DNA from 2 places in the Streptomyces sp. NPDC047130 genome. Region 1 is predicted to be linked to the other one. Evidence: riboswitches for the same ligand, from Rfam matches in the RefSeq annotation. Region 1 holds a riboswitch; the other holds the start of a gene.
What was found. Region 1 has a riboswitch for S-adenosylmethionine ahead of thrC (threonine synthase). Riboswitches for the same ligand answer to the same signal wherever they lie in the genome.
Positions count from the first base shown of each region.

Region 2: linked by a shared signal. The riboswitch ahead of ABZ836_RS03210 (aminotransferase class V-fold PLP-dependent enzyme) and the one ahead of thrC (threonine synthase) in region 1 are both predicted to bind S-adenosylmethionine.

Region 1 is NZ_JBEYUK010000013.1:68,869-72,068, forward strand. Features, by position in the region: gene ABZ836_RS17510 (MoaD/ThiS family protein) at 1-113, opposite strand, end outside; gene thrC (threonine synthase) at 168-1,469, opposite strand; SAM riboswitch class I at 1,488-1,627, opposite strand; gene ABZ836_RS17520 (glucosyl-3-phosphoglycerate synthase) at 1,850-2,794, shown strand; gene ABZ836_RS17525 (trehalose-6-phosphate synthase) at 2,891-3,200, shown strand, end outside.
Region 2 is NZ_JBEYUK010000002.1:145,193-148,392, forward strand. Features, by position in the region: gene ABZ836_RS03205 (glycerate kinase) at 1-157, shown strand, start outside; gene ABZ836_RS03210 (aminotransferase class V-fold PLP-dependent enzyme) at 211-1,572, opposite strand; SAM riboswitch class IV at 1,812-1,928, opposite strand; gene trpD (anthranilate phosphoribosyltransferase) at 2,030-3,094, opposite strand.

The sequences.
Region 1 (3,200 bases):
TTCTTCTCCAGGTCGGCGATGACCTCGCCCAGGGTCGCGCCCTCGGCGCTCACCTCGGCCTGGCCGCCGGTGTAGGTGCGGAGAATGGTCGGGATGCGAACGGTCACGCTCATGGGGTCTGACCTCCGGTCACGGTGAGGCTGGGTACGGGGCTGGCGGGGCGGAGGTCAGGCGAGGCCGGCCTCACGGAACGAGTCGAGGCTGGGGCGGATGGTGGCGGTCAGGCCCTGGTCGGCGACCGCGTCCAGCGTCTTGAGGCCGTCGCCGGTGTTGAGGACGACGGTGGTGAGCGACGGGTCCAGCAGCCCGTTCTCGATCAGCTTGCGCGTGACGCCGACGGTCACGCCGCCCGCCGTCTCGGCGAAGATGCCCTCGGTGCGGGCCAGCAGCCGGATGCCGGCCACGACCTCCTCGTCCGTGACGTCCTCCACCGCGCCGCCGGTGCGGCGGGCGATGTCCAGCACGTACGGACCGTCGGCCGGGTTGCCGATGGCCAGCGACTTGGCGATGGTGTCCGGCTTCTGCGGGCGGACCACGTCGTGCCCGGCCTTGTAGGCGACCGAGACCGGGGAGCAGCCGGAGGCCTGCGCGCCGAAGAGCTTGTACGGCTTGTCCTCGACCAGGCCGAGCTGGATCAGCTCCTTCAGCCCCTTGTCGATCTTGGTGAACTGCGAGCCGGAGGCGATCGGGATCACCAGCTGGTCCGGCAGCTTCCAGCCGAGCTGCTCGCAGATCTCGAACGCCAGCGTCTTGGAACCCTCGCCGTAGTAGGGGCGCAGGTTGACGTTGACGAAGCCCCAGCCCTCGCCGGCCGGGTCGCCGATCAGTTCGGAGCAGAAACGGTTCACGTCGTCGTAGTTGCCCTCGATGCCGACGAGCTCGCCGCCGTAGACCGCGGCCATGACGACCTTGCCCTGCTCCAGGTCGTGCGGGATGAACACGCAGGAGCGGAAACCGGCCCGGGCGGCGGCCGCGCCGACGGCGCCGGCCAGGTTGCCGGTGGAGGAGCAGGAGAGCGTGGTGAAACCGAAGGCGCGGGCCGCCTCGAGGGCCTGGGCGACCACGCGGTCCTTGAAGGAGTGCGTCGGGTTGCCGGAGTCGTCCTTCACGTACAGGCCGCCGGTGACGCCCAGCTCGCGGGCCAGGTTGTCGGCCTTCACCAGCTTCGTCCAGCCCGGGTTCAGGTTGGGCTTCTCGGCGACGTCCGCGGGCACGGGCAGCAGCGGGGCGTAACGCCAGATGTTTCCGGGGCCGGCCTCGATGCGGCGGCGGAGTTCCTCGGCCTCGTACGAGGAGTAGTCGTAGGCGATCTCGAGGGGCCCGAAACATTCCTCGCAGGCGAAGACGGGGCCGAGCGGAACGCGGTGGCCGCACTCGCGACACGAGAGGGCGGTCGCGGGGCCGAGATCGACGGGGGCGGCGGAGGTCGTCGTGGACGCGGAGGCGGTCGTGACGGTCTGTACAGCCATGAGTGGCGAGGCCCTTTCTCCTCATCTTCCTCAGCGGCGTCTTCGCCGTGAGACGGATTTGGCACCTTCCCTAGCCGGGGCCTCGCGTGATCGCGGGCACGGCTGGAGGGTTGCCGGGGCTTCATCGGGCCGTATCCCTCTGCCCCTCTGGATGAGCGTTCTTCTGTTGTTCTTCGGTTGTTCTTCGGTTGTTTTGAGCGGGCCCCACCGAGGGGACCCGTATCCACCAGTCGAGCGAACCCGACCCCCGACATGCGGTGGTCACCGGTGATGTTCAAGACTGTAACCGAAGGCCAGGACAGTTGAGAGAGTCGTCCGGAACGCGAGACGGGCCGCCCGCCGTACGGCAGGTGGTCGGACACAGTGAGGAGCCGCTGACTGTGCTGGAAGAAGTCGAAAGCTGGCTGGGCACACGCTCCTGGCATGTGACCGATCGCCCGCTCCACCAGATCCTCGCCGCGAAGCGCCAATGCGGCTCGACGGTCTCCGTCGTGCTGCCGGCGCTCAACGAAGAGGCCACGGTCGGCGACATCGTCGCCACGATCCGCAGGGACCTGATCGAAGAGGTTCCCCTCGTGGACGAGCTCGTGGTCGTCGACTCCGGGTCCACGGACCGCACCTCCGAGGTGGCCGCCGCCGCGGGCGCCCGGGTGGTGCACCGGGACGTCATCCTGCCCCGTGTCCCCGCCGTCCGCGGCAAGGGGGAGGTGCTCTGGCGATCGCTGCTGGTCACCGGCGGCGACATCGTGTGCTTCATCGACTCCGACCTCCGGGACTTCTCCTCCGACTTCGTCACGGGCACGGTGGGCCCGCTGCTCACCGACCCCCAGATCTCGCTGGTCAAGGCGATGTACGACCGCCCGCTCGGCACCGAGGCCGGCCAGGGCGGCCGGGTCACCGAGCTGATGGCCCGCCCGCTGATCAACCTGCACTGGCCGCAGCTGGCGGGCTTCGTGCAGCCCCTGGGCGGCGAGTACGCGGCCCGGCGGTCGCTGCTGGAACGGCTGCCGTTCCCCGTCGGCTACGGGGTGGAGCTGGCCATGCTGATCGACGCCCTGCACACCGTGGGGCTGGACGCCCTCGCCCAGGTCGACGTCGGCGTCCGCAAACACCGCAACCAGGACAGCCAGGCCCTGGGGCGGATGGCCGCCACCATCTACCGCACCGCCCAGCTCCGGCTGGCCCGCGGACAGATGGTCCGGCCCCTGATGACCCAGTTCGAGCGCACCGAGGAGGGCTTCACGCCGCGGACCCACGCGGTGGACACGCTGGAACGGCCGCCGATGACCGAGATCGTCGAGTACCGGTCCCGCGAGGTGGCCTGACCTCACCCGTTCGGCGCAGCGCCCCGCCTCCGGCCCGGGCGCCGCCGCCGCGGCCGGCGACGTTTGGACTTTTCCCCTCCGGGCTAGGTGACGCGTATGGGTTCCGCCGAAACTTCCGCCACTGCTTCCCCCGCCCCCCAGGTGCTGGTCGCCTCCAACCGCGGACCGGTCTCGTACTCGGTCGCCGAGGACGGCTCGCTGGTCTCACGCCGCGGCGGCGGGGGCGTGGTCTCGGGGCTCTCCGCGATCGGCCCGGACGCCGGCGCGCTGTGGGTCTGCTCGGCGCTCGGCGACGGGGACCGCGAGGCGGTCCACCGCGGGGTGTCCGAGCCGGGCGTCAAGATGCTGGACATCTCCGCCGAGACGCACGACGCCGCGTACAACGGCATCGCCAACTCGACGCTCT
Region 2 (3,200 bases), on a different contig from region 1:
CATCGACGCGTACAGCGGGATCCTGCCCGGGCCGGTCTCGCTGGGCGAGGCGATGGGCCGGGGCGCCGAGTACCTCGCCGACGCCACCGAACGCGCCCTGCGCATGGTGCTGCTGGGCGCCCGGGTCAACGCCGGCGCGGGACGCCGCGCGGCGTGACCCCGGCGGCGCGGGCGGGCCGGCAGGGACGCCCGCGCCGCCGGGGAGAAGAGTTACGCGTCCCCGCCCGCCAGGTCGGCGAGGGCGCCGAGCAGCCGGTCCACGTGCTCCACCGGGGTGCCCACGCCGAAGCTGGCGCGCACCGCGTTCAGCGGGGAGCCGCCGGTCCCCCCGCACTCGGCGGCGGCGTCGCGGGTGCCGCCGAGGAGGCGGCGCACCAGCGGGTGGGCGCAGAAGAGCCCGGCCCGCACGCCGATGCCGTGCGAGGAGGCCAGGCGTTCGGCGAGGTCGGCGCTGTCCCAGCCGTCCACCACGAACGACACCACGCCCACCCGGGGCGCGTCGTCGCCGAACAGCGACAGCACCCGCACCCCCGGCAGGGCGGCCAGCCCTTCCCGCAGCCGGGCGAGCAGCGCCTCCTCGCGGCCGGCGAGCAGCGCGGGGTCCGCCTCGGTGAGCACCCGGCAGGCGGCGGCGAGGGCGAGCGCGCCGACCACGTTGGGCGAGCCGGCCTCGTGCCGGGCGGGCCCGGTGTGCCACGCGACGTCGAGGCCGCCGTCCTGGCGCCGGACCACGCTGCGGCTGGCTCCGCCGCCCGCCAGGTACGGCTCGGCGGCGTCGAGCCAGTCGGACCGGCCCGCCAGCACGCCCGCGCCGAACGGGGCGTACAGCTTGTGCCCGGAGAGGGCCACCCAGTCGACGCCCAGTTCCCGCACCGACACCGGCCGGTGCGGGGCGAGCTGCGCGGCGTCCAGCACGATCCGCGCCCCGTGCGCGTGTGCGGCGTCGGCCAGTTCGCGCACCGGCCACAGTTCCCCGGTGACGTTGGACGCCCCGGTGACGCAGACCAGCGCGGGCGCGTCGTCGTCCCGCGCGGCGAGGGCGTCGGTCAGGAGGGACACCGCCTCGGCGGGGCTCGCGGGGGCGTCGAGGAAGGTCACCCGGGCGCCGCGCCAGGGCAGCAGCGCCGCGTGGTGCTCGGTCTCGAAGACGTACACCCGGCAGTCCTCCGGGAGGGCGGAGGCGAGCAGGTTGAGGGAGTCGGTGGTGGCGCGGGTGAAGACGACCTGGTCGTCCGCACGGCAGTCCAGGAAGCGGGCGACGGTCTCCCGGGCGTCCTCGTACAGCTCGGTGGAGAGCTGGGACAGGTGACCCGCCCCGCGGTGGACGCTGCCGTAGTACGGCGCGTACTCGGCGATCTCGTCCCACACCTGCCGCAGCACCGGGGCGCTGGCGGCCTGGTCGAGCGCGGCGTAGGGCACCCGGCGGCCGGAGGCGAGCGGCACGGTGACGTCCAGGCCGAGCACCGGCAGCGGCTCGGCGAGCAGCGCGGGCGAGGCGGGGGCGGGGACGGCGCCGAGGGCGAGGGCTTTCCTGTCGGCGGCGGCGGCAGTGGCAGCGGTGGAAACGGGCATGGCGGACTCCTGTGGGCACGTCGGCGCTCCCCGGGGCGGCGGACGGACCGCGGCGCATCACCCGGGCGGGAACGCGGAAGAGGGCGGAAGACGGAGGACGAGAAGAAGAAGGACTCGGCTCGACGGCCTGCCCGGCGGGGCGGAACGCGTGGCGGCGCCGCCCTCGCGCCGGTCAGGCCCGGCGCATTCGTCGGCTCACGGGGAACTCCTCGACGACCAGGACCCCTGACGTCGCGAGAGGTCCGCGCTTGCCACAGACCTTGCTGTCTGCGGCCTGGTCCTCACCCGGGGCACCCCGCCACGGACGGAGGGTTGCCGGACAGCCGGCCGGGGCCTGATGGCTGTCACTCATGACCTGCACGGCATCCTGCCACATCCGCCGCACGCGCACGAGGCGTGGTCCGGCATCCGGACCACGCCTCGTCGACGGCGGGCCGCGCCGACCCGCCCGGGACGCTCAGGAGTTGCTCGCCAGCACCCACCGCTCGAGCGCCTTGCGGGCGGCGCCGGAGTCCAGCGCCTCGGCGGCCCGGTCCATGCCGGCCCGGATCCGCCCGGCGAGCGTGCCCTCGCCGGGCTCGAGGGCGACCAGCGCGGCCGCCGCGTTCAGCAGGACGGCGTCCCGCACCGGTCCGGTCTCCCCGGTCAGCAGGCGGCGGGCGACGTCGGCGTTGTGGGACGGGTCCCCGCCGCGCAGCGCCTCCAGCGGGGCGTACTCGACCCCGACGTCACGGGGGTCGAAGAGCTCCTCGCGGACCTGCCCGTCGCGCACCGCCCAGACCCGCGAGGGCCCGGTCACGGTGAGCTCGTCGAGGCCGTCCTCGCCGCGGAAGACCAGCGCGGAGTTGCCCGCCTCCGCGAACACGCCCGCCATGATGGGCGCCATCCGCGGGTCGGCGACCCCGATCGCCTGGGCCTTCACCCGGGCCGGGTTGGTCAGCGGGCCCAGGAAGTTGAAGGTGGTGCGGATGCCCAACTGGCTCCGGGCGGCGGCCACATGACGCAGCGCCGGGTGGAACTTCACCGCGAAGCAGAAGGTGATGCCCGCCTCGTTCGCCACCTCGGCGACCCGTTGCGGGGTCAGCTCCAGGTTGACGCCCAGCTTCTCCAGCACGTCCGAGGAACCGCTCGCCGAGGAGGCCGCCCGGTTGCCGTGCTTGACCACCTTCACCCCGGTGCCGGCGACCACGATCGCGGCCATGGTGGAGATGTTGACGGTCTTCGCGCCGTCGCCGCCGGTGCCGACGATGTCCACGGCCGGGCCGGGCACGTCGATCACCCGGGCGTGGGCGTACATCGCGCGGACCAGGCCGGTGATCTCCTCGACCGTCTCGCCCTTGGCGCGCAGGGCGACCGCGAAGCCCGCGATCTGGGCGTCGGTGGCCTCGCCGCGCATGATGCGGTCCATCGCCCAGGCGGTGTCGTCGGCGCTCTGGTCGCGGCCCTCCAGCAGGGCGTTGAGGACGGCCGGCCAGGAGCGGCCCGCCGCGGTGTCGCCTCCAGCGGGGGTCACAGCGTTCATATGCCGCTCCTGACGGTCTCGGTCCGGCGGCCCGCCACGGGCCGCGGGTGCACTGGTGTGGCTGGCCCCGGTGGCGGGGCGCTGCCCACCCTATCGATCCCGGGGA